DNA from 3 places in the Virgibacillus sp. MG-45 genome. Region 2 is predicted to be linked to each of the others. Evidence: predicted binding sites of a transcription regulator. Region 2 holds the regulator's gene; each other region holds the start of a gene.
The links. Region 2 encodes NrdR, which represses ribonucleotide reductase genes. Its sites were predicted from a motif close to AACACNATATATNGTGTT; they were not measured.
Positions count from the first base shown of each region.

Region 1: SPK86_RS02415 (vitamin B12-dependent ribonucleotide reductase) is a predicted target of NrdR. The motif match lies at 1,257-1,274, and genes of this name have one in related genera.
Region 3: SPK86_RS10040 (anaerobic ribonucleoside triphosphate reductase) is a predicted target of NrdR. The motif match lies at 1,175-1,192, and genes of this name have one in related genera.

Region 1 is NZ_JAXOFU010000002.1:48,842-52,132, reverse strand. Features, by position in the region: gene gcvPB (aminomethyl-transferring glycine dehydrogenase subunit GcvPB) at 1-516, shown strand, start outside; gene SPK86_RS02420 (rhodanese-like domain-containing protein) at 632-997, opposite strand; gene SPK86_RS02415 (vitamin B12-dependent ribonucleotide reductase) at 1,389-3,291, shown strand, end outside.
Region 2 is NZ_JAXOFU010000002.1:300,742-304,032, forward strand. Features, by position in the region: gene SPK86_RS03740 (replication initiation and membrane attachment family protein) at 1-1,146, opposite strand, end outside; gene nrdR (transcriptional regulator NrdR) at 1,186-1,650, opposite strand; gene SPK86_RS03750 (cytosolic protein) at 1,691-2,074, opposite strand; gene SPK86_RS03755 (glyceraldehyde-3-phosphate dehydrogenase) at 2,273-3,291, opposite strand, start outside.
Region 3 is NZ_JAXOFU010000008.1:55,297-58,587, reverse strand. Features, by position in the region: gene SPK86_RS10045 (LacI family DNA-binding transcriptional regulator) at 1-843, opposite strand, end outside; gene SPK86_RS10040 (anaerobic ribonucleoside triphosphate reductase) at 1,221-3,080, shown strand; gene nrdG (anaerobic ribonucleoside-triphosphate reductase activating protein) at 3,077-3,291, shown strand, end outside.

The sequences.
Region 1 (3,291 bases), 250 kb from region 2:
TATCATCGCCCACAGTCAATTGGTCGAGTAAAGCCATATTACGGCAACTTTGGAATTTATCTACGTGCTTATACGTACATTCGGACGATGGGAGCAGAAGGACTTAAAAAGGTAAGTGAATACGCAGTACTTAATGCGAATTACATGATGCGTAAGCTTGAAAAGGAATATGTGCTTCCTTATCCGCAGCATTGTAAGCATGAATTTGTTCTCTCTGGAAAAAAACAAAAGAAACTTGGGGTACGAACACTTGATATTGGAAAAAGATTATTGGATCATGGCTATCATCCGCCAACAGTCTATTTTCCATTAAATGTAGAAGAAGCATTAATGATTGAACCTACTGAGACAGAAGCAAAGGAAACACTGGACGGATTTATTGATGCGATGCTTTCCATAGCGGTCGAAGCGAAGGAGAACCCAGAAGTTGTTCAGGAAGCACCACATACAACTGTTGTAAAGCGAATGGATGAAACTACAGCAGCAAGAAAGCCAATCCTTCGCTACACAAAATAACAGCTTTCATAGTAATTAAAAAGCATGAGGAAGTAAGAATTTCTACTTCCTCATGCTTTTTTTATAAAAAGGTCTATCCCATTAACACGTTAAGGCTAAATGTAGCATCTTGAATTTATTTAATTTTACCTGTCCATTTTTTAAATCCGCCTTTTAATTGGTTAACATCTTCATAGCCTTTTTTATGGAGTAGCTGTGCAGCTCTTGCTGAACGAGAACCACTTTGGCAATACAAGTATACCGGTTTATCCTTTCTCAATTCAATTAAGCGTTGTTTTAATTGTGTGAGCGGAATATTTCTTGCTCCAAGGATGTGACCACGTTCAAATTCTTGTGGCTCACGAACATCGATTAATTGCGCCTTCCGATAGCCTTCTCGGAATTGTTCTTCTGTTAATGTTTTTAAATAGGTTCGTTGTCTAAAATATCGAAATATCCCGATAGCGAACAACAGAACGAGTGTAATGATTAAAAATTCCATCGTTTTTCCCCCGTCTTTCACAAATGTCATTATCTATTATATGTTGTTCTAATCTTTTTTTCAAAGTATTTTCCGTTTGAGTCAATTAATAAAAGCCATAAGAACCAATATTGTCGATCTTTGTCAAAAAAAGTAATGATATGCAACATAGAAAATCGTTTAGTTTTAGGAAAAAATACGTAATTATCTTTTAAAATCTTTAAAATGCGCTTAAATTTATTTGATTTCATTATTGACAAACGTATAATAATTTGCTTCAGGTACAATATATAGTATTTTTCTATTATAATTCCTACTATATATTGTTTTTATATCCTTTGGTGTGGTATTGTATTAATGACTATAAAAATAACTATAAAACTTATAACATACTTTGTAAAGGAGCGATAAAATGTCGACAATTGCTGAAATTAAAAAAGAGGTAAATGTAGCGAATTTGAATCGCGATATTGAGCTATTTCCACAAGTATTTCCAATTACGAAGGAAATGAAATTATCGCATAAAGGAGTTTCGCGCCTAGTAATGCTTGATCGCTATGCATTTAAAGACACGGAGAAAAAGACATTGAAAGTCGGCGATTTTGTCGTTTTAACGGTCAAGCCTGATCCGAATTTCCCAGCACGTGGGCTTGGTTTTATCAATTCCATCGATTGGGATAAAAAAGAAGCCCTTATAGAAGTGATGGCTGATTATTTAACAGTCTTGGAAGGAGAAGAGGCGGAGACAGGTATTGTTAAACGTGATTTAGATGTAATTGACAAACCGTTAGAAATTTTTTATGAGCAAATCGCAAAACGTAATGCATCTGGGCTTTCTAGTGTGGAGCAATCGGCGGAAGAAAAAAAGAAATGGTTTGACAAATTTAATAATGAGCTATCAAGCCTGAATTTTATACCCGCTGGCCGCGTGCTATATGGAGCTGGAGCAGATACTGAAGTTACATACTTTAACTGTTATGTGATGCCATACATTAAAGATTCACGCGAAGGTATTAGTGATCATCGCAAACAGGTAATGGAGATAATGAGTCGTGGTGGAGGTGTTGGAACAAATGGATCAACGCTTAGACCTAGAAATACGTTGGCAAGAGGAGTAAATGGGAAATCATCAGGTTCTGTTTCATGGTTAGATGATATTGCTAAGCTTACTCATCTCGTAGAGCAAGGTGGAAGCCGACGGGGAGCACAGATGATCATGCTTGTAGACTCACATCCAGATATTATTGAATTTATTATTTCGAAAATGCAAAACCCAAGAATTCTTCGCTACTTAATTGAAAATACGGAAGATGAGCAAATTAAACGTTTAGCGCAGGAAAAATTAAAATTCACCCCGTTAACTGAAACGGAAGTTGATTTATATCAAGGCATCATCAATTATCGATCTATTCCTGGACTTGGTGGTTTTACGCAAGCTGCGATAAGAGAAGCTGAGATAAAACTAAATACTGGTGGAACATATAGTGTTCATAATTCGGATTTCTTAACAGGGGCTAATATTTCGGTTTGCTTAACAAAAGAATTTATGGAAGCAGTAGAAAATGATACAACGTATGATTTACGTTTCCCTGATGTGGAAAATTATACTGCTGAGGAAATGAAAGCATATAATGAAAATTGGCATAATGTTGGCGATGTGCGGAAATGGGAAGAAATGGGCTATGGTGTTCGTGTATATCGTTCTATACGAGCGAAAGAATTGTGGAACTTAATTAATATTTGTGCCACATACAGTGCTGAGCCTGGTATTTTCTTTATCGATAATGCGAATGATATGACGAATGCAAAAGCATATGGACATCAGGTAGTAGCAACGAACCCTTGCGGAGAGCAGCCTCTTGCACCATATTCTGTTTGTAATCTTGCTGCAGTTAATTTAGCTGAGATGGCAAATAAAGAAACGAAAACAGTTAACTTTGATAAATTAACAGAGACAGTTACAACAGGTGTTCGAATGCAGGATAATGTCATTGATGCTACACCGTACTTCTTGGCTGAAAATAAAAAACAAGCACTTGGTGAGCGTAGAATCGGCTTAGGTGTCATGGGACTTCACGATTTACTCATATATTGTGAGACAGAATATGGCTCTGAAGAAGGAAATGCACTTATTGATAAAGTATTTGAAACAATTGCAACAACTGCATATCGTGCTTCCATTGAATTAGCAAAAGAAAAAGGAAGTTTTCCTTTTCTAGTAGGAGAAACGGATGAAGAAACAGCTTCTTTAAGACAAGCATTTATTAATACAGGCTATATGAGAAAAATGCCAGAAGAAATAAGACAGGATATTT
Region 2 (3,291 bases):
TTCTTTTTTAGCAAATGCCATTGCTTCCTTCGCTGACGTTAAGTTAGCTCTTGACCAATGACTAGCAATTTTTTCTAAATACGCTTTTGAGAGCTTCATATTTGACTGTAATAAAACATAATGTATCAAAACATTCATTACCGGCGCAGGTAATCCTTGCGCTACCATCACTTCTCGAATCACTTTCATATCTTGCTCTGAAGCACGGTTTCCACTTGATAAATCAGCCAATAACTGTTTCGGTGAAATATGCTCCAGCTCATGAATAAGCTGTTCTTCTTTCGTTGTCGGCTTTTCTACTTGTTGATCAGGACGACTTTTCTCTATTTTTCGCATTAATTGTACAGATGAACCATGATTTTTTCCATTAAACAAATCATGACAAGCTTGCTTAAATTCTTCTGTATCTAGTTCATTCTCCTCTGTTAATGCCCATAGAACTGATTTTTCTATCTCCATCGGCTCTAAATCATATAAAACCATCATTTGCTGCATAATCCGTTTGTTATATCCGGTTAATACACGCTTAGTAGGAATCATCCGTTGCTTCAGCATTTGTTCTATCCAACTAAAATCCAATTCAATAAGTTCAGGTCCTTGCTTTTCATCATTATTAGAAATTGGAACAATATTTTCCATCGTAGGTGAGTAGGTTTGGTAGACATCATTAAATGAAGCTGTTATGTTTCTTGCTGATGACAAAGGCAACGTTTTTTTAGAAAAGCGGTGTCGTAACGATGTATATTTTTGTTCGCCTATATGATGATATAGAAGCTGTGAAAGCATAGCATCTTGAAAAAAACGTTCTGGAGCAAACGGAGGCTGAAGCATGTATATGTAAGTTGTTTGCTTCTCATCCTTATCCTCGTACGTTTTTAAAAGCCCAATTCCTTCAAGCTTAAGTCTAGCTTCATATATTTCATCCAATGGGATATTTAAATAATTCATCAATGTATGATGGGTTTGAGCATCTGCTTCATCTTGTAATGCTTCATCGTGCATTAATGTTTGATAGAGCATGATTGCTTGCATTCCAATTAACGGCTGATAAAGATGGGTCAATGATATGGCATAATTAACAGGAAAACTCCCGTTTGAACAAATATAGTACCCATCGATCGGTAATATTTTACCAATATAGTTCATATAACCCTTCCTTTATCTAAAAGTAATTCAATCGTTTTTTTATTTTTCTTTATCTGAATTAATTAAATCCTTTAATTCATCTAGAAATACACTTAAATCTTTAAACTGTCGGTATACAGAAGCAAACCGGACATAGGCTACTTCATCCACTTCTGATAATCTTTCCATTACCATTTCCCCGATTTCCTTGCTATCTATTTCAGATGCCCCTGTGTTTCGCAATTCTTTCTCAACATCAAGTGCTATAGTTTCAATGGTTTCCATGGAAACTGGACGTTTTTCACAAGCTTTAATTAAACCGCGGATAAGCTTTTCTCTACTAAATTCTTGTCGCGCACCTTCTTTTTTAACTACAATTAATGGTACTTCTTCTAAACGTTCAAATGTAGTAAAGCGGAATCCACATTCCTCGCATTCTCGTCTTCTTCGAATGGCACGTCCTTCTTCAATAGGGCGTGAATCCAAAACCTTAGAATTTTTATTATGGCAATTTGCACATCTCAATTGCTTCACCCCCACAGTTATCCAGTGATCGATTAAATAATTAATTATTTAGTAATGGTAGTTCATTATTCAATTGTTCATAAAGTTGAGTGATTAGTCTTGCACTATAACCAAAATCAATGGGAAGTACAGATTCTGTTGTCACAGAAAAATCAACCGCTGTTCGAAATGGACGCACCATAATAACCGTCGCAACGATAAACGCTTTTTTTCCTTTTTTAACATGAACACTTATCTCTCCATGTTCTTCCGAAATCGCATTTATCTCGTATAACGAATTATCTTGAAACAATCCCTTAACAGCATCCATCGCCTTGTCTTTATTTGATTTATAATACCTCGTTTGAAGCTGATTATCCCAATGCGTATCATTTGTCTCCGCATGATTATTCATATATTTTGATAGTTTATCTCGTAAGGACAATTTATTCAACCCCGTCATCATATCATAATTAATAGAAAAAAATGTATCACATGTGTCTATTTATGACGAAAAAATGTATTCATTTTATTTTAACATGTTTTTTTAATTTCCCCTAGTATATGTATAAAAAAGCAGTTGTTCGATTATATCTGCATACAGATAATCAAACAACTGCCTATCTTCATGTTCAAAATCGATTTAAGAAATTTTCATTTGTTTTTGATGTAAATGGCTTCCTGCATATTTTACTAAATCAAGCACTCGACGTGAGTACCCCCATTCATTATCATACCACGCTAAAACTTTAATTTTTTTTCCGTCCATAACCATTGTTGACAAACCATCTACGACAGCAGAATAATCCGTTGTTGTATAATCAATAGAAACAAGTGGTTCATCACTATAATGGATAATGTTCTTTAGATGAGTATCAGCAGCTTGTTTAAAAGCTAAATTCACCTTGTCTACTGTTACCATTTGCTTGACGTCTACAACTAAATCTACGAGTGACACATTTGGTGTAGGTACCCGAAGTGCCATCCCATGAAGCTTTCCGTTCAGGTGAGGGATAACCTCTCCTAAGGCCTTTGCCGCTCCTGTTGAAGTTGGAATAATAGACTGGGTGCATCCTCGAGCTCTACGCAAATCTTTATGTGGATTATCTAAATTTTTTTGATCGTTTGTAAAGGCATGTACCGTAGTCATTAAACCATTCTCAATCGAAAAGTTATCATCTAATACCTTTACGATAGGTGCTAAACAGTTCGTTGTACAAGAGGCATTAGATATAATCACATCCTCCTCGTTTAACGTTTGTTCATTGACCCCCATTACAATCGTTTTATCTACTTGCTTTCCAGGTGCTGTTATTACCACTTTTTTTGCACCAGCGATAATATGTCGACCCGCTTCTTCCTTTGTTTTAAATTTTCCAGTTGCTTCCACAACAATGTCAATATTATGTTGCCCCCATGGGAGATCTTCTGGTTGACGTGAATTAACTAGCGCAATATGCTGTCCATCGATTTCTAAGCTAGAATCAAGCGCTTTCACTTTTCCGTTAAAAATACCATGGACACTATCATATTTTATGAGATGTGCTAATGTTTCGGGAGGATAACTAGCATTAATTGCAACGACTTCCAATTGATCATCTTGTATAGCCTGGCGAAAAACCATTCGACCAATACGACCAAATCCATTTATTGCGATACGCG
Region 3 (3,291 bases), on a different contig from region 2:
CGTTATTGCTGGTTTTGTTGCTTTCCCAATGCCGATACCATCAAATCCAATAATCGATAGGTCATCCGGAACGCGATACCCTAATTGCTCTGCTGCTTTTAACGCACCTACTGCCATTAAATCGTTTGCAGCAAACAAGCCATCGATATCTGGGTGTTCTGTAAGCATCTTTTTCGTTGCCTCAAAAGCAGCTTCAAATCCATACTTCCCTGACCGAATATACCCTGAAGAAAACCATGGTTCATTTTTGACAACATCTAAATATCCCTTTAAGCGGGCTTTTGAGCTACTCGCATTTTCCGGACCACAAATATGACCAATACGCTGGCAGCCTTTTTGCATAAGGAATCTTACTGCTTGCTGTGCGCCATCTTGATTATTTACTGTCACAAGATCAATATCAATGCTAATTTTACGATCAAGTGCGATCATCGGAGTGGTTATATCAGATACATCCTCCTGTGAAAGCTTGCTCGATACAATGATCATTCCATCGACTGATTTTTGCCGTAATGCATTTAAATAGGCAAGCTCCTTCTCCTTTTCATCATCCGTATTGCACAACACAAAGGTATACCCATACTTACTCGCAACATCTTCAACCGCACGAGCTAATTGTGGAAAAAAGGGATTCATTATATCAGGTACGAGTAAGGCAACCATTTTGGACCTTCCTTTATAAAGACTTCTTGCCACATCGTTCGGCTGATAATTTAACTGTTTAATTACTTTTTCTACACGTTCTTTCGTTTTTATATGTACATATCCAGATTGATTAATAACCCGTGATACCGTTGCTACAGACACACTGGCTTGTTTTGCGACATCTCTAATAGTTGACATGATACATTCCTTCCTTCACTCCCTGTAACCCGTTACATATAGACGTATACGTATGCTTTTAATGAGAAATCTAGCTACCTAGTAAGACATACGGAATACGTCATAGTACTATGAAAAACGACATACAGCATTATGTAAACCGTTACATTTATATTTTTCTAAATATAATGGTAAGATATTTGCAAAAAATTGTCAAATTAACGCATTGGAAAATATTAAAAACATATAAATAGTATAAAAGCCAAAAACGTCACCGCGAATTCAAAAAACGGATGCTCTACTTATGATACGATGAAAAAAGAAACTATATATTGTATATAAATAAAAACAAAACACAATATATTGTATTTCAGCTACAGGATGGGAGGTATTTCACAATGATCGTAGAAAAAGAGGAACATGCGCTCATGCGAGCTTTTACTGACATTGTAGATACAACAAACAGAGATTTTTTACAGGAAAACGCAAATGTAGATGGGCAAACCCCAATGGGACAAATGGGCAAATTTGCTTCGGAAGGAAGTAAATTTTACACGAATGAATATCTACTTTCACAGGAAGCACGACAAGCAGTAGAAGAAAACTATCTTCATATTCATGATTTAGATTTTTATTCGACAGGTACAACAACCTGCTGCCAAATCCCGTTAGGAAAGCTATTAGCACGTGGCTTTAATACCGGCCATGGTGCTATTCGGAAGCCAACTTCCATAACAAGCGCCATGGCATTAGCCTCCATCATCTTTCAAGCAAATCAAAATATGCAGCATGGTGGTCAAAGCTATCCTTTATTTGATTATGACCTTGCACCATATGTCCAAAAAACGTTTCAACGACATAAAGAACGACTGGAACATTACCCGACAACTTGGACAAGCATGGAAATCATCGAACAGGCATGGAAAGATACAGAAAAGGATGTATACCAAGCGTGTGAAGCATTTATACATAATTGTAACAGCATGCATTCTCGTGGTGGTGGACAGGTTCCATTTGTATCCATTAACTATGGCACCGACACCTCTAAGGAAGGAAGAATGATTACGAAAAATATTTTATTAGCAACACAAGCTGGCCTAGGAAACGGAGAAACACCTATTTTTCCAATTCAAATCTTTAAAATAAAAAATGGGACGAATGCAGAGAAAAATGAACCAAATTATGATCTGTATGAATTAGCACTGCAAACGACTGCCAAACGGCTATTTCCGAACTTCAGCTTTATCGATGCGAGTATGAATCAAATCCATTATGATGGAACGCCTGAGTCAGAGGTTGCTTATATGGGGTGTCGTACGAGAGTGATGGCAAACCGACACGGAGGAGAGACAAGTATTGGTCGTGGAAATCTTTCTTTCACATCGATTAATCTCGTAAAAATCGCCTTAACAACAGGGAGCTTTCAAGCTTTCCTTAACAAGCTCGAGCAATATATGGACATTGCAATTCGACAGCTGTTAGCGCGGTATTCTTTTCAAAGTAAAAAACATGCACGCCATTTTCCATTTCTTTACCTTCAGCACATATGGAAGGACAGTGAAACATTAGAAGCACATTCCAAGTTAGATAATGTGTTAAAGCATGGCACATTAAGTGTTGGCTTTATCGGCTTAGCGGAGGCGTTAGTAGCATTAACAGGAAAGCATCATGGTGAAAGTCATGATGCACAGCAAATCGGCTTACAAATTATAAAATGGATGCGCCAAAAGTTAGAGCGCGCATCGAATGATTATGATGTTAACTTCTCACTATTGGCTACTCCTGCAGAAGGATTATCTGGTAAATTCACAAGGAATGATCAAAAACAATTTGGTAAGCTGCCTGGAATTACGGATCGGGATTACTATACAAATTCGTTCCATGTTCCTGTTTACTTTCCAATAAAAGCAATTGATAAGATTCGGAAGGAAGGACCATATCATGCCCTATGTAACGGCGGGCATATCTCTTACATTGAATGTGATGGAGATGTTTCTAAAAATATACCTGCCCTCAATCAATTAGTTAAAGCGATGGCCAATGCGAATATGGGATATGCTTCGATTAACCATCCAGTTGATCAATGCCTGAGCTGTGGTTATTCAGGAATTATTGATCAAGCTTGTCCTGTTTGTCAAAATGCAGATGAAGATTATATTGAGAGAATCCGCAGAATCACAGGTTATCTTGTTGGAGATATGTCACGGTGGAATGCGGCAAAATCGAGTGAGGAACGAGAAAGGGTAAAGCATCGATGAAGGTCATGAACATTATCCATGACTCTGTTGTCGATGGGCCTGGCCTTCGTACGGTAATCTTTTTAGCTGGTTGCCCACATCAGTGTCCAGGCTGTCACAATCCTGAAAGCTGGAAAATGACAAATGGAACCAATATGTCCATCGAAGAAATCCTACGTGAAGTTGAAAGTAATCCACTAACAGATGTCACACTATCTGGTGGTGAACCTTT